Regions from separate parts of the Paenibacillus sp. FSL W8-0439 genome, predicted to be linked through region 2. Evidence: a T-box and tRNA genes for the amino acid it is inferred to sense, from the RefSeq annotation. Region 2 holds a T-box; the other holds one or more tRNA genes.

Region 1 (14,761 bases), 3.4 Mb from region 2:
AATGGTGCCAGTAGCCCGGCATCTACGAATGGCTTCATCTGTGCAGCCGGATTTACAATCGTAATATCCGGTACTTCCTTCGCTGCTGCTTGTGTTTTCAGCTTGAGCTTTTGCTGATCTGTATTTAGCGAATCCAATTCAATTTTGACATGAGGATGATTCTGCTCGTATTGACTTACAATCTGCTTTATCATTTTGTATGAAGGGGTGCTCGGATCAGGATTGATGTTTTGAAAGGTAATCGTCACATCCTTCGTTACATTGCCTCCACCCTTTTCCCCTGAATTTCCCGGACTTGCGCTCTGTCCGTTATTACAAGCTGCCAGCGTCAATGCCAAGGCGCCCGCCGCCACAACGGCAAACGCTTTCATTTTTACTCTGCTCATGTTCCTTTTCCTCCTCTGGTTGAAGCATTGCGCAATTTATCCTCCTAGTCGGTGGACACTCAATGCCCGCTTGTTCTTTTCATTATGTTACATAGAAAAGACGTGAACAATGCGTGAACTTAAGGAGAAGGGTTTGTTTTTTTAAGCCCTCATTTGCGTGCTTCAAAATTCATTCATATCATAACTTGCAATTTATCTAGAAGACAGGCATAATATGAATAAGATCTTTATTTGATAATGATTATCATTATTAAATGATAAATACACATAGACTTTAAAGGAGGCAGGACCGCAGTGAAAGAAGCTTTTAGTAAAACCTCCCTGCATATCGATGATTATTTGGATCTTCTCAATCTTGCCGTACAAGTCGGAGATACAAAGTGGCAAAAGGAAATTACCCGTAAACTTCAAGCCTTAAGTGTCCTCCAGACAGAAGAGGTTGAAATAGATTAACATCGCACAATGCTGGATCTCAGTTGAAACAGCACGTCAAGCAGCCCTATACAAGGAACAACCAGAATATATTAGTGCTTTTAACCAAAGGCATGGCATGAGCCTTTCATGTGGACGATAAATAAATCGGTTATACAAAAAGAGCACAACCATTAAGGCTGTGCTCTTTTTTCTGTGCTTGGCAACGTCCTACTCTCCCAGGACCCTGCGGTCCAAGTACCATCGGCGCTGGAGGGCTTAACGGTCGTGTTCGGGATGGGTACGTGTGGAACCCCTCCGCTATCGCCACCAAACATGAATTTGCCTCGCAAATTCTTCCGTAAGGTTATTCGCTTCAGCACAGATCGTGTGAATGAATAGCTATACGCTTGTCGTATGTACTTCTACATACCTTCAAGGTTACACCCTGAAAACTGGATCCGAAACTTCATTGCGTCTTATCTTAGGATAAGCCCTCGACCGATTAGTATTGGTCAGCTCCATGCATTACTGCACTTCCACCCCCAACCTATCTACCTCGTCGTCTTCAAGGGGTCTTACATACTGGGAAATCTCATCTTGAGGGGGGCTTCACGCTTAGATGCTTTCAGCGCTTATCCCTTCCGTACATAGCTACCCAGCGGTGCTCCTGGCGGAACAACTGGTACACCAGCGGTACGTCCATCCCGGTCCTCTCGTACTAAGGACAGCTCCTCTCAAATTTCCTACGCCCACGACAGATAGGGACCGAACTGTCTCACGACGTTCTGAACCCAGCTCGCGTACCGCTTTAATGGGCGAACAGCCCAACCCTTGGGACCTACTTCAGCCCCAGGATGCGATGAGCCGACATCGAGGTGCCAAACCTCCCCGTCGATGTGGACTCTTGGGGGAGATAAGCCTGTTATCCCCAGGGTAGCTTTTATCCGTTGAGCGATGGCCCTTCCATGCGGTACCACCGGATCACTAAGCCCGACTTTCGTCCCTGCTCGACTTGTAGGTCTCGCAGTCAAGCTCCCTTCTGCCTTTGCACTCTTCGAATGATTTCCAACCATTCTGAGGGAACCTTGGGGCGCCTCCGTTACTCTTTAGGAGGCGACCGCCCCAGTCAAACTGCCCACCTGACACTGTCCTCGTACCGGATCACGGTACCAAGTTAGAACCTAGATACGATCAGGGTGGTATCCCAAGGATGCCTCCCCTCAAGCTGGCGCTCAAGGTTCAACGGCTCCCACCTATCCTGTACAGATCGTACCCAAATTCAATATCAAGCTGCAGTAAAGCTCCATGGGGTCTTTCCGTCTTGTCGCGGGTAACCTGCATCTTCACAGGTATTAAAATTTCACCGGATCTCTCGTTGAGACAGCGCCCAAGTCGTTACGCCATTCGTGCGGGTCAGAATTTACCTGACAAGGAATTTCGCTACCTTAGGACCGTTATAGTTACGGCCGCCGTTTACTGGGGCTTCGGTTCATAGCTTCGCCCGAAGGCTTACCACTCCCCTTAACCTTCCAGCACCGGGCAGGCGTCAGCCCGTATACTTCGCCTTGCGGCTTCGCACAGACCTGTGTTTTTGCTAAACAGTCGCTTGGGCCTTTTCACTGCGGCCCCCTCGGGCTATTCACCCTACCGAGGCACCCCTTCTCCCGAAGTTACGGGGTCATTTTGCCGAGTTCCTTAACGAGAGTTCTTCCGCGCGCCTTAGAATTCTCTTCTCGCCTACCTGTGTCGGTTTGCGGTACGGGCACCTTCTCCTGGCTAGAGGCTTTTCTTGGCAGTCTGAGATCATGACCTTCGCTACTATAATTTTCGCTCCCCATCACAGCCCAGCCTTCACGATGTGCGGATTTGCCTACACATCAGCCTCACTGCTTAGACGGACATCCATCAGTCCGCGTCACTACCCTACTGCGTCACCCCATCGCTCATAACGGATTACGGTGGTACAGGAATTTCGACCTGTTGTCCTTCGACTACGCCTATCGGCCTCGCCTTAGGTCCCGACTTACCCTGAGCGGACGAACCTTCCTCAGGAACCCTTAGGCTTTCGGCGGATCTGATTCTCACAGATCTTTTCGTTACTCATACCGGCATTCTCACTTGAATGCAGTCCAGCGCTCCTTCCGGTACACCTTCAACCCGCATTCAACGCTCCCCTACCCCTGATGCAAAGCATCAAGCCATAGCTTCGGTGGTGTGTTTAGCCCCGTTACATTTTCGGCGCAGAGTCACTCGACCAGTGAGCTATTACGCACTCTTTCAATGGTGGCTGCTTCTAAGCCAACATCCTGGTTGTCTGTGCAACTCCACATCCTTTCCCACTTAACACACACTTGGGGACCTTAGCTGATGGTCTGGGCTGTTTCCCTTTCGACAATGGATCTTAGCACTCACTGTCTGACTCCCGGAACTAAATCTATGGCATTCGGAGTTTGACTGAGCTTGGTAACCCTTGCGGGCCCCGCACCCAATCAGTGCTCTACCTCCACGATTCTTCTTTCCGAGGCTAGCCCTAAAGCTATTTCGGGGAGAACCAGCTATCTCCGGGTTCGATTGGAATTTCTCCGCTACCCCCACCTCATCCCCGCATTTTTCAACATGCGTGGGTTCGGGCCTCCAGTGCGTGTTACCGCACCTTCACCCTGGACAGGGGTAGATCACCCGGTTTCGGGTCTACGTCCACGTACTCATTCGCCCTATTCAGACTCGCTTTCGCTGCGGCTTCAGCTCTTCACCTTAACCTTGCACGGGAACGTAACTCGCCGGTTCATTCTACAAAAGGCACGCCATCACCCATAGATCGGGCTCTGACTTCTTGTAAGCACACGGTTTCAGGATCTATTTCACTCCCCTTCCGGGGTGCTTTTCACCTTTCCCTCACGGTACTGCTTCACTATCGGTCGCCAGGGAGTATTTAGCCTTGGCAGATGGTCCTGCCGGATTCATACGGGGTTTCACGTGCCCCGCACTACTCGGGATCCGTCTCGGAGGGAACGGGTTTTGAACTACAGGGCTTTTACCTTCTCTGGCGGGCCTTTCCAGACCTCTTCATCTAACCGGTTCCTTTGTAACTCCATGTGAGACGTCCCACAACCCCAAGGAGCAAGCTCCTTGGTTTGGGCTAATCCGCGTTCGCTCGCCGCTACTGACGGAATCACTATTGTTTTCTCTTCCTCAGGGTACTTAGATGTTTCAGTTCCCCTGGTCTGCCTCTCACTCACCTATGAATTCAGTGAGTAGTGACTGTCGATGAAGACAGCCGGGTTTCCCCATTCGGACATCCCCGGATCAAAGCTTGCTTACAGCTCCCCGAGGCCTTATCGTTGTTCGCCACGTCCTTCGTCGGCTCCTGGCGCCTAGGCATCCTCCGTGTGCTCTTTGTAGCTTAACCTAGACTTTTCTTTTACAGAAAGAAAATGTCGATGTTCAATAAGAATGTGATTTTTGCCAAAGGCAAAATAACTTTCCTTATTTGCTACCTTTATTTCACTTGTTTACACAAGATCAGCTTAAAGGAATATTCTAAAACGCAATTTCGTTTCGGTATCCAGTTTTCAAGGTGCAATTCGCTTCGTCGAAGCGAAGCCCGATGAATATTTCGGTTCCACACGATGTGTGAATGAAACATTCGTCGAAGCTTGAGAGTTTGAACTCTCAAAACTGAGCAACGAGTGAGCAAGTCCAGGATATTCATTTCATTCACACGAATGTGATGAATCGAATTGAATATCCGGTTGCAGGTATATACACCTGCTGATTTGAATGTTTCCATCGCAGGAAACGATTCTCCATAGAAAGGAGGTGATCCAGCCGCACCTTCCGATACGGCTACCTTGTTACGACTTCACCCCAATCATCTACCCCACCTTCGGCGGCTGGCTCCTTGCGGTTACCTCACCGACTTCGGGTGTTGTAAACTCTCGTGGTGTGACGGGCGGTGTGTACAAGACCCGGGAACGTATTCACCGCGGCATGCTGATCCGCGATTACTAGCAATTCCGACTTCATGTAGGCGAGTTGCAGCCTACAATCCGAACTGAGACCGGCTTTTCTAGGATTGGCTCCACCTCGCGGCTTCGCTTCCCGTTGTACCGGCCATTGTAGTACGTGTGTAGCCCAGGTCATAAGGGGCATGATGATTTGACGTCATCCCCACCTTCCTCCGGTTTGTCACCGGCAGTCTGCTTAGAGTGCCCAGCTTGACCTGCTGGCAACTAAGCATAAGGGTTGCGCTCGTTGCGGGACTTAACCCAACATCTCACGACACGAGCTGACGACAACCATGCACCACCTGTCTCCTCTGTCCCGAAGGAAAGGCCTATCTCTAGACCGGTCAAAGGGATGTCAAGACCTGGTAAGGTTCTTCGCGTTGCTTCGAATTAAACCACATACTCCACTGCTTGTGCGGGTCCCCGTCAATTCCTTTGAGTTTCAGTCTTGCGACCGTACTCCCCAGGCGGAATGCTTAATGTGTTAACTTCGGCACCAAGGGTATCGAAACCCCTAACACCTAGCATTCATCGTTTACGGCGTGGACTACCAGGGTATCTAATCCTGTTTGCTCCCCACGCTTTCGCGCCTCAGCGTCAGTTACAGCCCAGAGAGTCGCCTTCGCCACTGGTGTTCCTCCACATCTCTACGCATTTCACCGCTACACGTGGAATTCCACTCTCCTCTTCTGCACTCAAGCTCCCCAGTTTCCAGTGCGACCCGAAGTTGAGCCTCGGGATTAAACACCAGACTTAAAGAGCCGCCTGCGCGCGCTTTACGCCCAATAATTCCGGACAACGCTTGCCCCCTACGTATTACCGCGGCTGCTGGCACGTAGTTAGCCGGGGCTTTCTTCTCAGGTACCGTCACCTCAAGAGCAGTTACTCTCTCAAGCGTTCTTCCCTGGCAACAGAGCTTTACGATCCGAAAACCTTCATCACTCACGCGGCGTTGCTCCGTCAGGCTTTCGCCCATTGCGGAAGATTCCCTACTGCTGCCTCCCGTAGGAGTCTGGGCCGTGTCTCAGTCCCAGTGTGGCCGATCACCCTCTCAGGTCGGCTACGCATCGTCGCCTTGGTAGGCCTTTACCCCACCAACTAGCTAATGCGCCGCAGGCCCATCCACAAGTGACAGATTGCTCCGCCTTTCCTCCTTCTCCCATGCAGGAAAAGGATGTATCGGGTATTAGCTACCGTTTCCGGTAGTTATCCCTGTCTTGTGGGCAGGTTGCCTACGTGTTACTCACCCGTCCGCCGCTAGGTTAATTAGAAGCAAGCTTCTAATTAACCCCGCTCGACTTGCATGTATTAGGCACGCCGCCAGCGTTCGTCCTGAGCCAGGATCAAACTCTCCATTAAAGACCAACTGAAGTTGGTTATAGAAAGAGCGATTAGCTCATTTTGAAACTGACGAGATAAAATATCTCTTTGTTTGATTTTGCGAACAAAATCAGTTTACTCACTCGTTGTTCAGTTTTCAAAGATCAAATTCTTTTTCGCTGCGTTTTTCAGCAGCTATAAGATCATATCATATTCATTTCAAAAACGCAAGGGTTATTTTCTTCTTCTTTTCAAAGATTATTTCACCCTGTTTATTCTCTTTTGAAACGGCTGTTTTGTTGTCAGCTAAAATAATATATCATTTTCAACCACAGAATACAACTTGTAATAAATGTAAATTGACCATTGCCTAAAACTCTTTTCGACTGCTAATCAACTATTTATCAACATGATTGCTATTTTAAAAACCACTATTATCGTTGGCTTGCCGCTAAATCCGTCGATTCTTTTTTAGATATCTATGATATTCGTTCCTTTTATTCGCTTGTTCTCAGAAGACTTTACAATTAGACGGAGTCTTTTAGCCCCGCCTAACAAGCTCATAATTTATAGTCTGCAAATCTCATGGGCACATTGACCATACGAAGGGCAACAGCACATAGCACGCAACACCTTGAGATCGTGAATGACGATTTTTCCGTCTCTCGTATCCAAGGTACCCTGCTCTTTCAGCGAGCTCAGCATCCGGTTCACACTCTCGCGCGTTGCTCCAATCATCTCACCCAGTTCGGAGTGACTTAACTTCATATTCAGTAAAATGCCATCCTTCACAGCTACGCCACATGTATTACTTGCACGGATTAACGTAGACGCTAGTGCCCCCGTTTTACCATACAACAGTAAGTCCCGAAACCGTGATTGCATAATTCGTTGCTTCATTGCCATCCACTGTATAAACTGAAGCGCCATTTCCCCATGCTTAGACAGGAGCGACTCCAGATCCTTAACAAGCACGACACCTAATTCACACACATCGGCTGTTTCTGCAGTGCAACTATACTCTTCCCCATCTATCCCACTAAACTCCCCGATTAAATCGCCTTGGTGCTGAATAGTCAGAATCAATTCTTTACCGTCTTCTGTCGACTTACGGAGTTTAACATGACCCGAATGTATATAATAAAGCTGCTCCGCATCATCACCCTCTCGGAAAAGCATAACGCCTGCCTTTACCTTCTTCCAGGACATGATATCTTTTAACAGTTCAAAATGCTCTTCCGTCAGAAAAAGCTGAATCCCCGTGCGCTGCGTTTCGTCCCTAAACCGTTCCATACAAGTGGCTTGCATATTAGCGTCCTCCTCGTGTTTACCTGATATCTTTATCATAATGTTTTAATTCCTGGGTTGTTATCGGGAGAACACCTGATTTTGCACCTCCCTACTCCCTGATTTGCAGTGATAAATATCACTTCCAGGATTATCTAACGCCCCATTTATCGGCCCACCTCTTATTGATTACCCAGTCTAATGAAAAGTCAGTGTTTCCTGCGCCTATAGATCAGGGGGTTCCCTGAATTACTTTTGTACCTGTCAGAATTACAATAAATTAGAGCTACAGTTGGTTAAGATAAAGGATGTGTCTTCTATGCTACAAATAACGGATGAAATGCGAAATGAACTGAACCAGTTGCGAGATCATGTTTATGGAGATCTCACCGCCCTTGCATTTATGTCTAAGTCAGGGGGTAAGTTGCATTGGTATTATGCCTCCGGCAGCCGAAACAATCGCTATCGCCTTATTTCTTTTAAAGTTGGGCATGGGATCGCCGGGATGGCTGTTCGTCTTGGACGTACTGTGACCGTTAGTGCTTTAATATCAGGCAGTATACGTTTACGTCAAGAATGTGCGCTTATGCTGGCCGAACAGTTACATTCTGCAGTAGCCATTCCCTTTTCCAGTACAGGAGACTTGCCAAACGGTGTGCTACTTGTCGGTAACCGTGAAGTGAGAACATTCACCGAATCTGATGTAGCCAAGGCCACTCAAGTCGCTCATCGCCTTGGCCAGCTATGTGCCCCCCTCTCACTCCATAGATTGATATTTGAAGAAAACTAAAATTATAAATATAAGTGAACATGAACAGCTCATCTAACTATCTCTGTTGATTGAAATCCCTAAAATTTGCTATGATTATGACAAAACGCACGGTTTTTTTACCGTTCGAGGGGATGACTAATTGATTCGTATACTAGTAGTGGATGATCATGTTGTCGTACGTTCTGGCCTCATGGCCCTATTGGACGGCAAAAACGGTATTAAGGTAGTAGGAGATGCAGCAGACGGGGATGAAGCAATCCGCAAAGCGGTGGAGCTACAACCTGATGTCGTGCTCATGGATTTTAGTATGCCACCTGGCAAAGATGGCCTCACGGCAACCACCGAATTAAAAAAACAGTTGCCGGATACAGAAGTGCTTATTTTAACGATGCATGATGATGAGGAATATCTGTTCCGAGCCATTCAAGCCGGAGCATCTGGATATATTTTAAAAAGTGCACCTCATGAGGAATTACTCGCTGCCATCCAGTCTGTGGCCGAAGGCAGTGCCTATCTATACCCCAATGCAACCAAACGCCTGATGAGTGAATATCTGGACAAAATCAAACAAGAGGGCATAGCCGGGCCGTATGAATCCCTGTCTGAGCGGGAAAAAGAGATCCTATCATGGGTAGCCAAAGGATATGCCAACAAGGAAATTGCCGAACACCTGGTGATTAGCGTCAAAACCGTAGAGTCCCACAAAAGCAACCTTATGGAGAAGCTTAACTTGAAAACACGGCCTGAGTTGGTCAAATTTGCACTGAAAAAGGGGTTGCTCCATTATGAATGAACCTTCTAACCCTTTACTGCAGCCCGCCTTTGGGGAGTCAACCGATAAACTACTGAATGATTTGGAAATTCATATACCAGATTCTCCTTTTCTCCATGTACTGCGTAGTTCTCTCCACCAGCTATCCAATCTAAAATTTGCTCTAGATACATCTTCCATCGTTGCTCTGACCGATCATCGAGGAATTATTCAGTACGTAAACGATAAGTTCTGTGAGATTTCACAATATAGTCGTGAAGAATTGATCGGGCAGGATCATCGTCTCATTAATTCGGGCTATCATACTCGAGCCTTCATGAAGAACCTGTGGACTACGATCCGTTCTGGTGAGGTATGGCAGGGAGAAATACGAAATCGTGCTAAAGATAACAGCTACTACTGGGTGAATACTACGATTGTTCCATTTATGGACGAGGAAGGTAAACCCTATCAGTACTTAGCGATCCGTAATGAAGTAACTAAATTAAAAAAAGTAGAGGCAGAGCTTCAGACCATGATGACGCAAGTCATGCAAATACAGGAGGAAGAGCGTAAACGTTTTTCAAGAGAGCTTCATGATGGGATTGGTCAAAGCCTGTTTTCACTTATTATTCAACTAGATAGCCAACTAGCTGAACAACCCAACGCTACTTTGGAAAATTTGCGTGCACAGGTAACCGATATCATTAAAGATGTTCGTGGCCTAGCGTGGGAACTTCGTCCCTCAGTTCTGGATGATTTGGGTGTCGTACCGGCCCTAAGAACTTATATTGAAAATTTCTGTTCGCATTACGGAATCGAAGTGCATTTTCAATGTACTTTACGTAAACGCCTTGATATCCGAAAAGAAATAGCAATCTATAGAATTGTACAGGAAGCACTGACGAATGTGGCTAAATACGCAGATGTAGCAGAAGCATACGTTGATGTAGAGGATCAAGACGAAATAATAAAAGTAACTATTCGGGATGAGGGTATGGGCTTCTGTGGAGAATCCAAAGGAGAGGGAGTTGGATTGTTCAGCATGGAAGAACGAGCTAGAGGAGTAGGCGGCTTCTTGAGCATGACCTCTGCTCCAAATCAGGGAACCTCCATACAGCTGACCATACCAGTGTAAAACCTGTGTACTAGATCAGTTATCGGTGTATACTCACTGCAGGAGCAGAAGGAATACACCGATAGCAAGGATTATCGATAGTCAACACTTTTATAGAATCTATGGAAGATAAACATACAAAAAAAGAGAGAGCTCTGTCCCCAGACAGGCTCTCTTTATTTATAAGGTGTCACCACTGAGGCAACAAGAATCCGCTATAGCAAAAAGCGGGTGATGGGAATCGAACCCACGCTACCAGCTTGGAAGGCTGGAGTTCTACCATTGAACTACACCCGCAAATCAGTATCGGGATGACACGATTTGAACATGCGACCCCCTGGTCCCAAACCAGGTGCTCTACCAAGCTGAGCTACATCCCGACATTATACATTTTTTAATAAATGGCGCGCCCTGAGAGATTCGAACTCCCGGCCTTTTGATTCGTAGTCAAACGCTCTATCCAGCTGAGCTAAGGGCGCATATTTAGTTCCATAATGAGCAGTCAAGGCGCCACCCAGATTTGAACTGGGGATGAAGCTTTTGCAGAGCTTTGCCTTACCACTTGGCTATGGCGCCGTATGGATAATGGAGCGGACGACGGGAATCGAACCCGCGACCCTCGCCTTGGCAAGGCGATGCTCTACCGCTGAGCCACGTCCGCAAAATATGGTGCGGTCGAGAGGACTCGAACCTCCACGGGGGGTTAGCCCACACGGACCTGAACCGTGCGCGTCTGCCAATTCCGCCACGACCGCAAAATAACTTATAAATGGTGAGCCATGAAGGACTCGAACCTTCGACACCCTGATTAAAAGTCAGGTGCTCTACCAACTGAGCTAATGGCTCTTAATGGCTGGGGATATAGGATTTGAACCTATGCATGACGGAGTCAAAGTCCGTTGCCTTACCGCTTGGCTAATCCCCATTAAATTAAGAATCAAAGGGCGGCCGATGGGGCTTGAACCCACGAATGCCGGAGTCACAGTCCGGTGCGTTAACCACTTCGCCACGACCGCCATATGATTATAAAAAGACTGGTGGAGGATGATGGATTCGAACCACCGAACCCGTAAGGGAGCAGATTTACAGTCTGATGCGTTTGGCCACTTCGCTAATCCTCCAAAATGGTGCCGGCGAGAGGACTTGAACCCCCAACCTACTGATTACAAGTCAGTTGCTCTACCAATTGAGCTACACCGGCAAATTGCCAATTCCCACTTGAAAGGTGGCTCGGGACGGAATCGAACCGCCGACACGAGGATTTTCAGTCCTCTGCTCTACCGACTGAGCTACCGAGCCATGTTTTATTTTACAATTATATCATATAGTTTACACTATATGTAGTTAAAATGGCGGAACTGACGGGATTCGAACCCGCGATCTCCTGCGTGACAGGCAGGCATGTTAGGCCTCTACACCACAGTTCCAGAGGCATTTCCAATAGGAAATTAATTGCGGGGGCAGGATTTGAACCTACGACCTTCGGGTTATGAGCCCGACGAGCTACCGAACTGCTCCACCCCGCGACATCAAAGGTATTTCTTAATACTATTAATGGTGGAGGCTGAGGGGATCGAACCCCCGACCCTCTGCTTGTAAGGCAGATGCTCTCCCAGCTGAGCTAAGCCTCCATAATTATGACCCGTAGGGGATTCGAACCCCTGTTACCTCCGTGAAAGGGAGGTGTCTTAACCCCTTGACCAACGGGCCTTGCAAAATGAATTCTGATTTAATAATTTTGTGGCGGAGAGAGAGGGATTCGAACCCTCGCACCACTTACGCAGTCTAACCCCTTAGCAGAGGGTCCCCTTATAGCCACTTGGGTATCTCTCCGAGTAGCGGCAGAGGGGATCGAACCCCCGACCTCACGGGTATGAACCGTACGCTCTAGCCAGCTGAGCTACGCCGCCACCTTATATATAAAATTCAGAAGTATTGAAATATGGCTCCCCGAACAGGACTCGAACCTGTGACAACTCGATTAACAGTCGAGTGCTCTACCAACTGAGCTATCAGGGAATATTGGTGGAGCCAAGGGGGATCGAACCCCTGACCTCCTGCGTGCAAGGCAGGCGCTCTCCCAGCTGAGCTATAGCCCCAAACTTTTAGTCAATCTAGAAATGGTGGGCCTTAGTGGACTCGAACCACCGACCTCACCCTTATCAGGGGTGCGCTCTAACCAGCTGAGCTAAAGGCCCTAATTCATTAAATTTTATCATCCTTTAAAGGATTTTGCTTGGCGGCGTCCTACTCTCCCAGGACCCTGCGGTCCAAGTACCATCGGCGCTGGAGGGCTTAACGGTCGTGTTCGGGATGGGTACGTGTGGAACCCCTCCGCTATCGCCACCAAACATGAATTTACACCGTAAATTCCTTCGTAAGATTATTCGGTTCATCACAGATTCTGTGAATGAATCACCATACGCTTGTTGTATGTACTTCTACATACTTTCAAGGTTACACCCTGAAAACTGGATCCGAAACTTCATTGCGTTTTATCTTTAGGATAAGCCCTCGACCGATTAGTATTGGTCAGCTCCATGCATTACTGCACTTCCACCCCCAACCTATCTACCTCGTCGTCTTCAAGGGGTCTTACATACTGGGAAATCTCATCTTGAGGGGGGCTTCACGCTTAGATGCTTTCAGCGCTTATCCCTTCCGTACATAGCTACCCAGCGGTGCTCCTGGCGGAACAACTGGTACACCAGCGGTACGTCCATCCCGGTCCTCTCGTACTAAGGACAGCTCCTCTCAAATTTCCTACGCCCACGACAGATAGGGACCGAACTGTCTCACGACGTTCTGAACCCAGCTCGCGTACCGCTTTAATGGGCGAACAGCCCAACCCTTGGGACCTACTTCAGCCCCAGGATGCGATGAGCCGACATCGAGGTGCCAAACCTCCCCGTCGATGTGGACTCTTGGGGGAGATAAGCCTGTTATCCCCAGGGTAGCTTTTATCCGTTGAGCGATGGCCCTTCCATGCGGTACCACCGGATCACTAAGCCCGACTTTCGTCCCTGCTCGACTTGTAGGTCTCGCAGTCAAGCTCCCTTCTGCCTTTGCACTCTTCGAATGATTTCCAACCATTCTGAGGGAACCTTGGGGCGCCTCCGTTACTCTTTAGGAGGCGACCGCCCCAGTCAAACTGCCCACCTGACACTGTCCTCGCACCGGATCACGGTACCAAGTTAGAACCTAGATACGATCAGGGTGGTATCCCAAGGATGCCTCCCTTCAAGCTGGCGCTCAAAGTTCTACGGCTCCCACCTATCCTGTACAGATCGTACCCAAATTCAATATCAAGCTGCAGTAAAGCTCCATGGGGTCTTTCCGTCTTGTCGCGGGTAACCTGCATCTTCACAGGTATTAAAATTTCACCGGATCTCTCGTTGAGACAGCGCCCAAGTCGTTACGCCATTCGTGCGGGTCAGAATTTACCTGACAAGGAATTTCGCTACCTTAGGACCGTTATAGTTACGGCCGCCGTTTACTGGGGCTTCGGTTCATAGCTTCGCCCGAAGGCTTACCACTCCCCTTAACCTTCCAGCACCGGGCAGGCGTCAGCCCGTATACTTCGCCTTGCGGCTTCGCACAGACCTGTGTTTTTGCTAAACAGTCGCTTGGGCCTTTTCACTGCGGCCCCCTCGGGCTATTCACCCTACCGAGGCACCCCTTCTCCCGAAGTTACGGGGTCATTTTGCCGAGTTCCTTAACGAGAGTTCTTCCGCGCGCCTTAGAATTCTCTTCTCGCCTACCTGTGTCGGTTTGCGGTACGGGCACCTTCTCCTGGCTAGAGGCTTTTCTTGGCAGTCTGAGATCATGACCTTCGCTACTATAATTTTCGCTCCCCATCACAGCCCAGCCTTCACGATGTGCGGATTTGCCTACACATCAGCCTCACTGCTTAGACGGACATCCATCAGTCCGCGTCACTACCCTACTGCGTCACCCCATCGCTCATAACGGATTACGGTGGTACAGGAATTTCGACCTGTTGTCCTTCGACTACGCCTATCGGCCTCGCCTTAGGTCCCGACTTACCCTGAGCGGACGAACCTTCCTCAGGAACCCTTAGGCTTTCGGCGGATCTGATTCTCACAGATCTTTTCGTTACTCATACCGGCATTCTCACTTGAATGCAGTCCAGCGCTCCTTCCGGTACACCTTCAACCCGCATTCAACGCTCCCCTACCCCTGATGCAAAGCATCAAGCCATAGCTTCGGTGGTGTGTTTAGCCCCGTTACATTTTCGGCGCAGAGTCACTCGACCAGTGAGCTATTACGCACTCTTTCAATGGTGGCTGCTTCTAAGCCAACATCCTGGTTGTCTGTGCAACTCCACATCCTTTCCCACTTAACACACACTTGGGGACCTTAGCTGATGGTCTGGGCTGTTTCCCTTTCGACAATGGATCTTAGCACTCACTGTCTGACTCCCGGAACTAAATCTATGGCATTCGGAGTTTGACTGAGCTTGGTAACCCTTGCGGGCCCCGCACCCAATCAGTGCTCTACCTCCACGATTCTTCTTTCCGAGGCTAGCCCTAAAGCTATTTCGGGGAGAACCAGCTATCTCCGGGTTCGATTGGAATTTCTCCGCTACCCCCACCTCATCCCCGCATTTTTCAACATGCGTGGGTTCGGGCCTCCAGTGCGTGTTACCGCACCTTCACCCTGGACAGGGGTAGATCACCCGGTTTC
Region 2 (14,761 bases):
AGTTTTTGCGGCTGTGATTCCCAATACTGAGCACGATCCAGAATCGACTCAATTTCATTTCGGCTAAGTTCTTTTAATCCGAGCAGGCTACGTTCTCTAAGTTGACTGGCTGTTGTGATCATACCTATTCCCCCCGGTTCTGAATGATCGTCACTTCGTCCTTACCGTCCGTCTCCTGAAGTGCAACTACGATTTCCTCAGATTTGGAGGTCGGGATGTTCTTGCCGATGTAATCCGGACGAATCGGAAGCTCACGGTGTCCGCGATCTGCTAGCACAGCCAGCTGGATCATTTGCGGTCGTCCGCAGTCCATCAATGCATCCATCGCCGCGCGAATAGTACGGCCTGTGTACAGCACATCGTCAAAGAGAATGACTTTCTTATCATGAACCGATACGTCAGCGGGATTCATCAAAAGCTCTTTTCCATTTCCTTTAGCCTCGGCAACGCTGCTCCGGTCATCCCGGTAGGCTGTGACATCTAGCTCTCCCCATGGAATTGGTGCGCCTTCAATTTCAGCAATTTTTTCAGCCAAGCGCTGCGCCAGATGAACTCCGCGTGTTCGAATACCTACGAGTACGCAATCGTCAATACCCTTGTTTTTCTCCAAAATTTCATGTGCAATCCGCGTTAATGCCCGACGAATCGCAATTTCATCCATCAGTACATGTGTTTCAATACTCATGCTTCCAGCCTCCTCAGGTGATGTTCCCTTCAGACCTGGTCCCGTGTTCGGATACAAAAAAGACTCCTTGCCCAAGTTTGGCAAGGAGTCTCGTATGAACAGTCTTCCACTGTTCTCCGATCTGTCGGACACACTGAAGACATACCGCCGCAGCGGATGCACTGATCAGTGATCCATTCACGTTACCTTGCCAGCCTCACGGGACTGATTTAAAGGTGCTATTCAGGATTTCCTTTGTCCTGTTTCTCATAGTGTGAGATGGTTAACCATCTCTCGGACAAAGTCCATCGCAACTACAAGAAGTATGACAGATTGAAAATCTCGTGTCAACACCCGTTCAACCGGAACCACCGGAAGCACTTTAATAATTATACATCCTAATTGTATAATTATCCATAGTTGTTTTTACCCATTCCTATTCAGACAATAAAAAAAACCGCCATTTAGGCGGTTATACTTAATAATTTATTCAAGTTTTTGAATAGGAAAGCAGAGCAAATCATCATTATTTTAGCGACTACGCAAGGACGTTAATACGTCCTCCATATCAGGAGGGATCGGTCTGCTAAATTCTAAGTACTCTCCAGTAGTTGGATGCTTAAATCCCAGAACCGCTGCATGCAGCGCTTGGCCATCCATACGAACCCCTTTACTGCGTCCATACATAGGGTCGCCAACCAATGGATGTCCAATGAATTTCATGTGAACACGAATTTGGTGTGTCCGTCCTGTCTCCAATTGAAGTTCAAGCAGGGTATAATCACCTAACCGTTCAATGACGAGAAAATGGGTAACTGCATGCTTGCTGTTGCGTTCCGTAACCGTGAACAATTTACGGTCACCTGAATCACGACCAATCGGAGCATCTACGGTTCCCTGATCGTGACTCAAATGACCGTGGACCAATGCTATATATTTCCGAGTCACGCTATGATCCTTCAGCTGTGCTGCAAGTGATGCGTGGGCCTGATCATTTTTAGCTGCCATCAGCAGTCCTGATGTATCCTTATCAATACGGTGAACAATACCGGGACGTAATTCCCCGTTAATGCCGGAAAGGTCATGGCAGTGGTACATCAGTGCGTTGACCAGTGTTCCCGAGGAGTGTCCTGGTGCAGGATGCACAACTAGACCACGTTGCTTGTTAATGACAATAACGTCCGAATCCTCGTATACGACATCTAGCGGAATATTTTCCGGCAAAATATCTACACTTTCTGGTTCAGGTACTGATAGTACGATATGATCTTCTTCAGCCAGCTTGTAGTTCGCTTTGACCGCCGCACCGTTCACCAGTACGCGGCCATTCCCGATCCACAGCTGGATCTGGGAACGAGACACTTCCTTCATTTCTTCGGCGATGTATTTGTCTATACGTGTTTTGACATCCCCTGAATCCGCTGTCCATTCCAGAGATTCACCCTCCAGTTCGTCCTCATAAGACAGACCTATGGCTTCGCCGTTTTCATTCACTTCGTTCATGCTATGACTTCCCTTCAACGCTATCATTGCCATTCCCTTTTTCCCGACGCGATTCCAGCAATGTATCCAAAATAATCAGTGCAACACCGACGACAATTGCCGAGTCTGCCACATTAAAAATCGGGAATGTGTAGCTTCCAAAATTGAACTGTGCAAAATCAACTACTTCTCCAGAAATAGCTCGATCCAAAAAATTACCAACCGCTCCCCCAAGCACCAAACTTAGCGCAACAGGAAGTAGTTTTTGCCCAGCTCTGACCGTTTTTCTCAGGTACCATACGATACCGATCACAACTACAATTGTAATCACGATAAAAAGCCAGCGTTGCCCTTCCAAAATCCCAAAAGCGGCTCCGCGATTACGATGAGAGGTGATTAAAAAGAAATTGCCGATGACTGGTATTTGCTCGTACAATTCCATCCGCGTAGCCACCAAATATTTGACACCCTGATCAATCAAAAAAATAATTAGCGCAATACCAAAATAAATCACAGTCCTTCGTCACTCCGATCCGCTTATATCCGTTGTCGAACCCATTTATTGTAGCATAAGCCTTCTCAGATCGTCCACGAGTCCTGCAGGCTATCGAGCATAGTCCTTAAATGGAATGAACTCAATCACATTTGATTAGAATTTCCTATGTAAAAGAGGTCTTCCCGGTGCACACTACAAGGAGCATACCTGACACATTGCATGCATGTAAATCTAGAACAAGGAGAGGATTCCATGTCCCCATTGACGGAGCAACAATTGCAGGGCTTGCGTAACGAACTGCTGGAACGCAAAAAGGAAATTGAGCATCGTTTGCAAAACAACGACCATTATGGACTCGGCGATTCTCAACGCGACCAAACCGGTGAGCTTTCTCCCATCGATAACCATCCAGGCGATCTAGCTACCGAAACCTATGAGCGAGCCAAAGATATTTCCTTACTGGAGCATGACGAGTTTCAATTGGAACGTATCAAATCAGCCTTGATGGCTATGGATAAGGGAACCTATGGCATTTGCGCCGCCAGCGGCAAACCCATCCCCTATGAACGCCTGTTGGCTGTTCCCTATACCATTTATTGCAAAGAATACAGTCCTGAAACAGAAGTATCCAACAACCGTCCGGTGGAGGAAGAATTTCTCGCTCCCGCGTTCGGTAGAACAAGCCTGGATGAGCGTGAAGAACAAAACGGCTTTGACGGTGAAGATGCTTGGCAGATCGTTGAAAATTGGGGAACCTCTAACACCCCGGCCATGGCGGAAAGTGGTGAAATCCACCGCTATGATGATATGGAAATTGAAGCTGGCGATGATAATATGGGCTTCGTAGAGCCATATGAAAGCTTTGTCGCTACTGACATTTATGGCAGAAATGTATCCATTGTCCGCAGTTCTATTTATCAGCGTTATATAGAAGATGGCGAGGGTGAAGGTCTGCTGGAGCCAGATTTGCACGAGGACGAATCGTAAGAAGCTTTAAAGTGAAACACCTAGTAGGTAGTTAGCTCTAATTGTCGCTGTACGATCCGTACAATATCAGCGATATAATCACCGATAATCGGCAAATTCAACGCTCCGAGCACTTGCAGCACATAAATTATGGTAGCGGCAAAAAAAGTAAACCCTAGCGCAATGCCGATTCCACGGGAAACACCTGATATTAGATTTAGCCAAAGTAATCGCCAAGGCTTATTCAGCAGCAAAGCGTAATCTGCAATACGTGTTCGTTCCATCTGCTCTGATACAGCTTGCACCAGCTTTTCCACACGACTTAGTTTCTCTGCCTGGTCACCTGCTATTCCCTTATCTGAGGCTATGGCGGCCCCTTCTCCGTTCATCCCTCGGAGACTCCTTCCCAGTCTGCGCCTTGACCGTGCTGTCATATGCACAATCCCCCTTTTCCCATGGCTGCCCCGAAAGCAGCAAACGAGCCGAAGCACGTAACGGAGGAAACCCGTTTCCGATGCTTAGGCTCGTTTTTATATGCTGCCTGTTATTGTATTATGGGACAGGGGGCTTGTAATTATTCTCCAATATGAACGCCGATCGTTTTGCCATTCACTTCTACATGTTCCGCTGGTTCGGCTTGACCAAATGTCACCGTGGTTACCAATACGTTCTCACGCAACACAGAGTCGAAGCTTTCGATCGCCTGACGCAAATCGTTGTCTACATCCAATGTCAATGCTACATACTTTTCAATCGGCAGATCCAGCTTTTTGCGGTAGTCTTGTACCGCACGAACCACTTCACGTACCCAGCCCTCTTGCTCAAGCTCCGGTGTAATGTCTGTGTTCAACGCTACCGTTAAGCCATAGCCAGAAGCAGAAGCGAAGCCTTCTTTCGCTTTTTTCTCCACCAGCAATTCCTCAGCTGTAACTTGCAACTCTTCTCCTTCTGGAGAAGCCACGTTCAGTACCCCTTTTTCTACAACAGAACGAGTTTCTTCAGCAGACATTCCCTTGAAAAGATTTTGTAGGAATCCGACATTTTTGCCGTATTTCTTGCCTGCCACTTTCAAATTCAGCTTCAATGTAAAATCTACAAATCCGCTATCGTCCGTCTCAACATGAATATGCTTCACATTGATCTCATCTTTGATGATTTCCTCATAGCCACCCAGGTCAAAATCCTGATCCATAGACAGAATCAACTCAGACAACGGTTGACGTGTTTTCAAACCCGTTTCGTTACGGACATTACGTGCTAATTCAACGACACGACGTGCCGTTTCCATATCTCGCTCCAGTTCCAGATCAATTAAGGATTCATTGGCAGACGGATAGTCATCCAGATGAACACTTTCCCCATTGCTCAGGTTGAGGTAAATATCCTCAGCAAGCAGCGGTGTGAACGGTGCAAGCAGCTTCGCCGTCGTTAACAGCACCTCCGTCAGTGTGCGGTACGCATCCAGCTTATCTTCTGTAAGCCCGTTACCCCAGAATCGATCACGTGAACGACGGATATACCAGTTACTCAGTTCATCCACAAACGACTCAATCGCTTTGGCAGAGTTCAGGAAGTCATTGACAGACAATGCTTTGTCCACAACCAAAATTAAGCTGTTCAGACGGGACAAAATCCAGCGATCCAATTTGTGTGCCGATGGCTTGAACGGATGCTGTGCCGGATCAAATCCGTCAATATCTGCATACAAGGTCAGAAATGCGTGTGTATTGACAAGCGTATCTACCAGCTTCGATTTAGCTTCGCCTACGATGCCTTTGGAAAAACGTTTGCTATTCCATGGTGCGCTATCGGAGAGCAATGCCCAGCGGAAAGCGTCTGTACCGTACTCGTCAATTACTTCCCACGGATCGATAACATTGCCCTTCGATTTGGACATTTTCTGACCCTGCTCATCCAGTACATGGCCTGTTGCCATGACAGCTTTGTAAGGAGCTTTGCCAGTCAGCATAGTCGAAACCGCAAGCAAGCTATAGAACCAGCCACGAGTCTGGTCAATCCCTTCACAGATCATATCTGCTGGAAATTGCTGCTCGAACGTTTCATTATTCTCAAAAGGATAATGATGCTGTGCAAACGGCATAGAACCGCTATCGAACCATACGTCGATGACTTCCGGTGTGCGAGTCATTTCGTATTTACCGCATTGGCTACGAACCTTGATATCATCTACATATGGTTTGTGTAGCTCGATATCCGCCGGCACGTCCCCAATCGCACGTTCTCTCAACTCAGCAATACTGTGGGGTGCGAACTGTTCTCCAGTTTCCTCACAAACCCAGATATTAAGCGGTGTACCCCAATAGCGATCACGACTGATGTTCCAGTCCACCAGTTCCTCCAAAAACTTGCCAAAGCGTCCTTCGCGTACATGACCTGGGTACCATTCAACTTCGCTGTTGTTGGCAATCAGTTGATCCTTGATCGCAGTTGTTTTGATAAACCAGCTGTCCATAGCATAGTACAGTAATGGAGTATCGCAGCGCCAGCAGAACGGATAGCTATGCTCGTATTTTTCCTTGCTGTACAGCAAACCTTTTTCGGATAGCATTTTCACAATATCTACATCGCAATCTTTCACAAAACGGCCTGCAAAATCAGTGATTTCAGCTACATAGTTACCTTGAAGATCCACTACGTTGATAAACCCAACACCATTTTCACGACATACGCGATAGTCATCCTCACCATGTGCCGGAGCCATATGAACGATACCTGTACCGCTGGAGTCTGTTACGAACTTCGCACCCAGAATTTGGTTACCCTTTTCCACCTGAAAATAAGTAAATGGCGGGGTATAGGTTTGGCCTACCAGTTCAGAACCCGATAGTGTGCCAATCACTTCATGATCACCTTTAATTACGGTCTCAACCAGATTTTTAGCAACGATGTATACACCATCTTCTTGCTTCACACGTGCGTATTCCAGCTCAGGGTTGACAGCGAGCGCCACGTGGCTCGGCAAGGTCCAAGGTGTTGTCGTCCAGGCCAGTACATATTCACCACTGCTATGCAGCTTGAATTTGGCCGTGGCACTCAGATCCTTTACATCTTTGTAGCCCTGTGCTACTTCATGGGAACTTAGCGTCGTCTGACAATCCGGGCAATACGGACTCACACGATGACCACGATACAGCAGGTCTTTCTCATGAATCGTCGCCAAAATGTTCCATACGCTCTCGATATAGTTATTGTCCAAGGTAATGTACGGGTGATCAAGGTCTGTCCAGTATCCGATCGCTTCGGTTAAATCGCGCCATTGCTGCTCGTATTCAAACACGCTCGCTTTACATTTTTTAATAAATTTCTCAACACCATATTCTTCAATTTCAGGTTTGTGGGAGATCCCCAGTTGCTTTTGCACACCCAGTTCCACCGGCAGGCCATGCGTATCCCAACCCGCCTTTCGTACGACACGATATCCCTTCATAGTCTGATAGCGGCCGACGAAATCCTTAATTACGCGACCCAGCACATGACCGATGTGTGGTTTGCCGTTAGCTGTTGGTGGGCCCTCATAAAACACAAAATTGGGCTTTCCTTCACGATTGGTAATGGATTTACGGAATGTGTCCTCCTGTTTCCATTTGCTCAGGATGCGTAGGTCACGTGACCGTGCTTTTTCTTTAACATCCACTCTGTTCATAACGTTATACTTCCTCTCTGCTCATCATTGATTGTTCTAGCGCACTTAAAAAAGCAACAAAAAAAGCCCCATCCCTGTAAAAGGGACGAGACTGTGCTCGCGTTACCACCCTGATTCCGTAAATAGACCAATCTAAAAAGACGATCTTGTCACGACTCTCTGAGCCCTACTCTACTTCAGCAGGGCGCCATTATAACGCATGGCAAACGGTGATCGCTTACACACGCCCCAAGTTTAAGCGCTTCAGCTCACTTCTCCGGGAGGATCTTCAGTCATGTTCTGAACGTTGGCTTGCACCGGTAGGCCAACTCTCTGAGGGACAAATCATGACGTACTCGTTCCCATCAACGAATTAAACATGTTAAATTCATCGAAATCTTAAATCAGCAACATCATTGCCATGAATAACAACCATCAACCAATAGACGGATAATCGTTGAATTCAGTATAGTATTTACAGTTATAGCCTGTTTAAAGATAAAAGTCAACCCTAACAAGACCTAATAAAAGCTTGTCAGAAATCAAAATTAGTAAATTTCTTTCATTTCACGCTCGCGCTCCAGCACTTCGCGTTCCCGGTTTTCAAGTGCTTCCCAGCCATCTTGGCTTAACAAGTCGAGCTGCGCTTCCACCAATGTACGAAACCGTGCTCGGTAAATTGAAGCCTGTTTCTTCAGCTCTTCAACCTCCAACGCGATTTTACGGGATTTGGACAATGCTTCGTTCACAATACGATCCGCATTTTTTTCCGCTTCCTTCACGATCAGTTGAGATTCTTTCTTGGCGTTGTTGCGAACTTCATCAGCTGCTTCCTGCGCGACAATAATTGTCTTACTCAGTGTATCCTCAATCGTCGCGAAATGATCGAGCTTCTCCTGTACGTTCAACAACTGGGTGCTCAATTCTTTATTTTCACGGATAACGCCCTCGTAGTCCTTGATCACCTGATCCAAAAATTCATTAACCTGATCCTCGTCATAACCGCGAAGCCGGCGGGCAAATTCCTTATTATGTATATCCAATGGCGTTAATGGCATGCCGTCCACCTCCTATAAGATTGACAAAAAATTCATTTTCCGCGTCACGACGCTCAATATCATCTATCGGTCATCATACCCCGTTTTGTGAATACTGTACAGAGCAAAATCGTTCCAGTTCAACGCTATAGGTTAATTCTTTCGACAGAAATCTCATGAATCCTGCCTTCAGCTATACAAACTTACCAATTTTGACACGGAATCTACCCTTTTTTGTCATCCCGTCTGTTTCAAGCACTTTAAAACGCCCAAATCCCTGCATGGAAATAACATCTCCAACTTTAAGTGAAGTCGATGGATTCTCCTCCACCTTCCAGTTTACCCGACATCGTCCCGCTCGAATCGGTGTTAATATTTTACTGCGGCTCAATTTGTAGACGTCACTAGCAATCCCGTCCAGGCGCAAAGAAGCCACCGTCAGATCCATCGCCTCTAATGCGACTTCCTTCGTTCGGAGACTTGCTACTGGCAACAGTTCTGTCCATACATGAACACGATGTACCTGCTGCAAATGCATGGTCATAAAATCTCCGATCTCTGACGCCACCAATACATGACACCCATCATCCAGCACGTGAATGTCGCCGATTTTGCCACGCTTGATTCCAAGCCCCAAAATGGCACCTAGATAATCACCGTGCTCAAGGGTATTGATTTTATGATCATCAGAAGTGATGGAAAGGACCTGAATTCCCATTTCCTCATCGTCCAAATACGAATAATCGGGCGCAATCAGCGCCCGCTTTCGTTCCGAAGCCATGTATCCGCCATCTACCCTAATCGTGACCTTGTCTTCCTTCGAAGCAAGTGTCTCCAATATGTACTGTTGCCGCGGATCCAAAAAATCAGTCAGCTTCTGCTCATGATAAGCTCCCGCATGACTGATCCATTCGGAAGCACGATCCACATAATCCCGTTCATCCGGGTGAAAATGCTCATAAATCTCAGTCCGCATAAATCCTCCTAGACGAAATTGCCGATTAAAGAAATCAAACCGTACGATGCAAAACGCAGAGCAATCAACGCTACGATAGGTGAAATATCAATCATCCCGAAGATTGGCGGTATAAACCTGCGGAAAGGAGACAAATATGGCTCCACAAACCTGGCAAGTAAATCACCGATCACACTCTCTCTGGCATTAGGAAGCCATGACAGCAGGACATATGCAATGATCATGTACGAATAAATCTGAAATAGCCAGTAAATTACCTCGATCAAGAAAAGCTCACCTCATTCTGTTAAGTTCTTGTTCAGTGTCAGCCAGTATCTCCGTAATGGAGCCTTGAATTTCAACCGTATCCGGTGTGCACAGAAAAATATTGTTACCGACCTTCGAAATGCCGCCACTCAGTGCATACACAGTTCCACTCAAAAAATCAATGATGCGTAGCGCCTGATCCTTGCGAATTCGTTGCAAGTTAACCACGACGGTGCGGTGGGAACGGATATGGTCGGCGATTTCCTGTGCTTCATCGTAAGAACGCGGCTCATAGAGAACAACTTTCACATTTTTTTGTGAATGGATGCTGACAACATTCGTGCCCTTCTGGTTCTTACGTTTATCAAAGCTTGGGGTTTCAATTTCTTGATCTTCCGGCGTATTCATAACCTCTCGCTCTATAACTTCCTCTTCTTCCTGAAGGCCCAGAAAGTTCATGAACTTATTCATTACGCCCACTGAAAATCCTCCTCTCGTCCGACCAGTACGGAACCAAGCCGCAACCAAGTCGCTCCTTCTTCAACCGCCACTTCAAAATCATTGGACATCCCCATAGACAAGTGAACGATAGGTTCTCTAGTCAAAGCTTGTCCATTTAACCGATCACGCAGTTCACGTAATCCCCGAAACACAGGTCGAGTATGTTCTGGGTTTTCCTCATGAGGAGCCATGGTCATCAGGCCGATTACATCCACATGTTCCAACTCGCGAATTTGTTCTAGGAAAGGGGCAACTGCCTCGGAGGATAAGCCGTATTTTGAAATTTCCCCAGAAATATTGACTTGCACAAAAGCTTTGACTCGCAGTCCCAAAGCGGCTGCCTTCTTGTCCAATTCCTGAGCAAGCGATAAGCGATCAAGCGAATGTATAAATTTAAATTTTCCAATTACATCTTTAACCTTATTCGTTTGGAGATGACCAATAAAATGCCACGTTCCCCGATCACCCAACTTGCTCCATTTATCCGCAGCATCCTGCCAGCGATTTTCGCCCACATGCTCCAAGTCGTTATCCAATACGGATGCCATTGCCGCCGCCGAAACATATTTCGTGACAGCGATCACATTTACTTCATCACGCGAACGTCCGCTACGGGCACATGCCGCTTCGATACGGGCGTTAACTTCTTTAATTCGTTCCTCCAAAGACACGGGAGGACTCACCTCTCTTCCAGACCAATCCAACTCGCCATTCTTCCTGTAACGCCGCCTTCCTTGCGATATGAAAAAAATAAATCGCTGCGGCTACTCGTGCACAAGGTAGTACATTCGATATGGCTCGGCAATATTCCTGCTTTCATCATAATGTGTCGATTGCATTGTTTCAAGTCGAGTAGTGTTTTTCCACCAGTTAAGGGGAAATAAACAGAACCTTCCCATTTATCATTACCCGGGCAATCATGCTCTAAAACCCGGATTTGATTCATCACATGCTCATCTACCTCATAGGATTCAGGACCAATAGAAGGACCAATAGCTGCTAGTATATCGGACGGCTGAGATCCATATTCAGTTTGCATGGTCTGTACCATTTTCAACACAATCTCCGCAACTGTTCCCTTCCAGCCTGCATGCGCCAATCCAATCACACGATGCACGGGATCACAAAAATATAAGGGTACACAGTCCGCATAAAAGGACGTCAGCAAAATGCCTGGTATATTCGTCACAAGTCCATCTGTGTCCTGAAAAGCTGAGGCACGATCCATAAAGCCTCGCCCACGATCGGTAGCCTGGACAGCAGCAACATGATTACCGTGGACCTGCTCGCCGCACGTCCACGCTTCAGCAGCAAAACCAAGCTGCTCAGCAATCAGTCGGCGATTGCGAATGACTTTCACGGGGTCATCGCCTACATGAAACGCACAGTTCAAACTGTCGTATGGCGCTTCGCTGACACCGCCATGACGCCCTGTAAACCCCACTGTTAATCCCTGAACCTGCCGCTCCCAAGATTGGATATATAACAACTCTGGCACGGGACGTCCGCCATCTTGCATGGGCGTAGTCCCTCTAGCCTCGGTATTCACTATAAACGGTTCCATTTCGTTCTCACCTCTACTGCCCAGTGTACCAAAAAGCCGCCGCTGTGTCTTCACAACATACTAAATTACGTGTACCTGCTGTTCAAAAGCCCCGTCGGTCATTCCGCTCCTGACGTTCGATATAAGACTTTTCCTCCCTCTCATCCGGCGGCTCATGCAATCCCTCCAGTCGAACAAGCACAACATCCGAACCAATTTTCACAATGTTGCGCCACGGAATAACCAATTCGCTTCCCCCTCCAAACCAACCCATGAATCGGCTGCTGCCCGGAACCACAATAGCTTCAATTTTCCCTTGTCGTACGTCAATCTCCAGATCACTGATTTGTCCTAGACGTCGTCCATCTACAATGTTAATGACATCCTTGGTTTGAAACTCGGAAATTTTCATGGCTCTTACTGACGTTTCCGGTGCATTCACACGCATCACATCCTTTATTTCACTATATGAGTGGGAGAGCCCAAAAAATGTCCTGCAAACGCAAAAACGATCCGCACGGGATCGTTTTTATCACTGAATCATTCAAGCATTCATTTCATTAGGACTTTACATGTTTTTGCATTTGCTGTATAGCCGACTTCTCTAATCTCGAAACCTGGGCTTGAGAGATACCGATTTCGTCGGCAACCTCCATTTGCGTCTTTCCTTCATAAAAACGCATAGACAATATCATCTTTTCACGCTGGCCCAGGCGATGCATCGCTTCCCGGAGAGCGATTTCCTCAATCCATGAGACGTCTTTATTTCTGTCATCACTGATCTGATCCATCACATAGATTGGGTCGCCCCCGTCGTGATATATCGGCTCGAACAGCGAAACTGGATCCTGAATCGCATCCAATGCGAACACAACATCTTCTTTAGGCACGTTCAGCACCTCTGATATTTCAAAAATCGTTGGTTCCCGCGAGTTCAGATTTGTCAGACTGTCCCGCACCTGAAGCGCCTTATATGCAATATCCCGCAACGAACGGGACACACGGATCGGATTGTTATCCCGCAAATAACGGCGGATCTCTCCGATGATCATCGGCACCGCATAAGTGGAGAACTTTACGTTTTGCGAAAGGTCAAAATTATCAATCGCCTTCATCAGGCCGATGCATCCTACCTGGAACAAATCGTCCACAAACTCCCCCCGATTGTTAAAACGCTGAATCACACTCAGGACGAGCCGGAGATTGCCGTTGACCAATTTTTCTCTGGCTGATCGTTCATTATTTTGCTGAAGTGATGTGAACAGCTCGCGCATCTCTGCATTGGTTAATACCGGCAGTTTGGCGGTATCCACACCGCAAATTTCCACTTTGTTTCGGGTCATCGTGTCTTACCTCCCAAGGAGCAACATTAATGTACATTATCTCCTGAGGGCATTTTTTTATTCGCCGTTTCCATCGCTTCCGGATATCCCCAAGCATTATACCATTTTATTGAATTCTTTTCGTAAGCGCTTTATAATTCGTTTTTCCAGACGCGAAATATACGATTGCGATATACCCAGCAGGTCAGCAACATCCTTCTGTGTCTTTTCTTCTCCGTCTTGTAAGCCGAAGCGCAGTTCCATAATCAAACGCTCTCGATCCGTCAACTTATCCAGTGCCTTATGCAATAATTTACGATCTACTTGCTCCTCAATATTACGGTAAATGGTATCATTTTCCGTGCCCATCACATCGGAAAGCAACAACTCATTACCATCCCAATCGATATTCAGAGGCTCATCAAAAGAAACTTCCGTTCTCGTTTTGCTATTACGACGCAAATACATTAAAATCTCATTTTCAATGCATCGAGATGCATAGGTGGCAAGTTTGATTTTCTTCTCTGGATCAAAAGTGTTCACCGCTTTAATCAGCCCAATAGCACCGATGGATACGAGATCCTCAATGTTGATTCCCGTATTTTCAAATTTACGGGCGATATACACGACTAACCGCAAGTTTCTCTCAATTAGCATCGACCTTACTGCCGCATCTCCAGAAGAAAGCTTTCCAAGCAAATACTCTTCCTCGTCTCTTGTTAATGGAGGGGGGAGCGCCTCGCTACCGCCAATATAATAAATTTCTTCACTTTTCAGCCCGAATAAAAATAAAATACGATAATATTGCAGTTGCCATGCTAGCCTAAATTTCATCTTTAAATTCATTTGTTTCCTCATATCATTCTCCCCCTTTTGGAAATAGTACAAGTCTTACTGGCTCCGTCCAATTTCAGCATCGAATGTTTCTCCTCGTCTTTAAACCTTGTCCTGTACTCTTCTCCATTATCCTGATTCTGTAAAATGATCACTAGCATATGCTTCTCGTTTCAAGCTTGAATCAGCACCCCCCTCTTCGTGTGCCGTCACATCTGGATGGATGATGGCACGGTATTTGCCCTCTGCCGACAACTTTCCCCCGTCCAAGCCAATCAGCACTCGATGATGTACAAAATGAATCCCATTCATCACCACCTCTACTCGATCTGGTTTGAGTGCGAGCATAAAGGAATGACTTTTGTTAATTCCACGATAGGGAACGAGACGAACACGATCCTGCCAGTTGAACGGTTCCTCCCCCAGATCCATCACTAGTTGATCAGCATTACCCTCAGAACATTTTTGGAGCCAGGAAGCGGGTAAATACGATTCCCACAAAGCCGCCTCCATCACCATTACTGGGGTTCGGGTCAAAGGATCATGCAGTTGGTTACCTGTATCCAACAAGCCTGTACACTCAATATGATCCTGCCCAATCCACACCTGTACTTGCCCCAAAAAGCCACTCATCCTTTCTGTGCGCTGCTTCGAGGACTGCACAATACGAAAGAAAAGCATCACTCCGCCAAATGCGCATAAAATAAACCAGAATGCGATTTTCAATTCAAAAGACATTCCACCTGTTGCGGTATACCAGATGCCATTAAACAATTCCCCCGTATTTTGGAGAAAATAATGCATCCCCAAAATGCCACCTGCTGCTACAAAATTGATCATGTAAAAGGCACCCATTGTACGAAGATACTTTTGCATGCTGCCAAAACCAAAGGCCACCAGCAGCATGATGACCGATAAGGCCAGCTTAATTAGAAACGTAAATAAAAATGACAGTTCCGGCACAAACATCATGACTACGTACATTGCGCCAATTCCAGCTGAAGTCATCAATCGCCACCACACTGGACGAATCTTTCTCATCCAGGCGGTG

What was found. The T-box of region 2 lies ahead of ileS (isoleucine--tRNA ligase). A T-box ahead of a tRNA ligase gene usually reads a tRNA of that ligase, here a tRNA-Ile.
Region 1: it encodes a tRNA-Ile, which carries the amino acid that the T-box ahead of ileS (isoleucine--tRNA ligase) is inferred to sense. The anticodon was not compared.

The regions. Positions count from the first base shown of each region.
Region 1 covers NZ_JBBPAK010000001.1:408,326-423,086, reverse strand. Annotated here, with positions in the region: gene MKX36_RS01870 (extracellular solute-binding protein) at 1-386, opposite strand, end outside; gene MKX36_RS01865 (hypothetical protein) at 681-839, shown strand; rRNA gene rrf (5S ribosomal RNA) at 1,016-1,132, opposite strand; rRNA gene MKX36_RS01855 (23S ribosomal RNA) at 1,283-4,209, opposite strand; rRNA gene MKX36_RS01850 (16S ribosomal RNA) at 4,613-6,166, opposite strand; gene MKX36_RS01845 (Crp/Fnr family transcriptional regulator) at 6,695-7,435, opposite strand; gene MKX36_RS01840 (GAF domain-containing protein) at 7,734-8,204, shown strand; gene MKX36_RS01835 (response regulator) at 8,326-8,979, shown strand; gene MKX36_RS01830 (PAS domain-containing sensor histidine kinase) at 8,972-10,075, shown strand; tRNA gene MKX36_RS01825 (tRNA-Gly) at 10,281-10,351, opposite strand; tRNA gene MKX36_RS01820 (tRNA-Pro) at 10,361-10,434, opposite strand; tRNA gene MKX36_RS01815 (tRNA-Arg) at 10,457-10,533, opposite strand; tRNA gene MKX36_RS01810 (tRNA-Cys) at 10,560-10,630, opposite strand; tRNA gene MKX36_RS01805 (tRNA-Gly) at 10,641-10,715, opposite strand; tRNA gene MKX36_RS01800 (tRNA-Leu) at 10,722-10,809, opposite strand; tRNA gene MKX36_RS01795 (tRNA-Lys) at 10,825-10,900, opposite strand; tRNA gene MKX36_RS01790 (tRNA-Gln) at 10,905-10,979, opposite strand; tRNA gene MKX36_RS01785 (tRNA-His) at 10,998-11,070, opposite strand; tRNA gene MKX36_RS01780 (tRNA-Tyr) at 11,090-11,175, opposite strand; tRNA gene MKX36_RS01775 (tRNA-Thr) at 11,180-11,255, opposite strand; tRNA gene MKX36_RS01770 (tRNA-Phe) at 11,281-11,353, opposite strand; tRNA gene MKX36_RS01765 (tRNA-Asp) at 11,405-11,481, opposite strand; tRNA gene MKX36_RS01760 (tRNA-Met) at 11,507-11,580, opposite strand; tRNA gene MKX36_RS01755 (tRNA-Val) at 11,610-11,685, opposite strand; tRNA gene MKX36_RS01750 (tRNA-Glu) at 11,693-11,764, opposite strand; tRNA gene MKX36_RS01745 (tRNA-Ser) at 11,796-11,887, opposite strand; tRNA gene MKX36_RS01740 (tRNA-Met) at 11,891-11,964, opposite strand; tRNA gene MKX36_RS01735 (tRNA-Asn) at 11,998-12,073, opposite strand; tRNA gene MKX36_RS01730 (tRNA-Ala) at 12,078-12,153, opposite strand; tRNA gene MKX36_RS01725 (tRNA-Ile) at 12,176-12,252, opposite strand; rRNA gene rrf (5S ribosomal RNA) at 12,289-12,405, opposite strand; rRNA gene MKX36_RS01715 (23S ribosomal RNA) at 12,557-14,761, opposite strand, start outside.
Region 2 covers NZ_JBBPAK010000001.1:3,768,079-3,782,839, forward strand. Annotated here, with positions in the region: gene MKX36_RS16090 (aspartate carbamoyltransferase catalytic subunit) at 1-122, opposite strand, end outside; gene pyrR (bifunctional pyr operon transcriptional regulator/uracil phosphoribosyltransferase PyrR) at 125-685, opposite strand; gene MKX36_RS16100 (RluA family pseudouridine synthase) at 1,196-2,167, opposite strand; gene lspA (signal peptidase II) at 2,169-2,660, opposite strand; gene MKX36_RS16110 (TraR/DksA C4-type zinc finger protein) at 2,895-3,629, shown strand; gene MKX36_RS16115 (DUF5665 domain-containing protein) at 3,650-4,042, opposite strand; gene ileS (isoleucine--tRNA ligase) at 4,183-7,272, opposite strand; T-box leader at 7,351-7,629, opposite strand; gene MKX36_RS16125 (DivIVA domain-containing protein) at 7,800-8,309, opposite strand; gene MKX36_RS16130 (YlmH family RNA-binding protein) at 8,482-9,264, opposite strand; gene MKX36_RS16135 (YggT family protein) at 9,273-9,530, opposite strand; gene MKX36_RS16140 (cell division protein SepF) at 9,538-9,990, opposite strand; gene MKX36_RS16145 (YggS family pyridoxal phosphate-dependent enzyme) at 9,981-10,682, opposite strand; gene pgeF (peptidoglycan editing factor PgeF) at 10,691-11,575, opposite strand; gene MKX36_RS16155 (YlmC/YmxH family sporulation protein) at 11,658-12,002, opposite strand; gene sigG (RNA polymerase sporulation sigma factor SigG) at 12,115-12,897, opposite strand; gene sigE (RNA polymerase sporulation sigma factor SigE) at 12,994-13,734, opposite strand; gene spoIIGA (sigma-E processing peptidase SpoIIGA) at 13,840-14,761, opposite strand, start outside.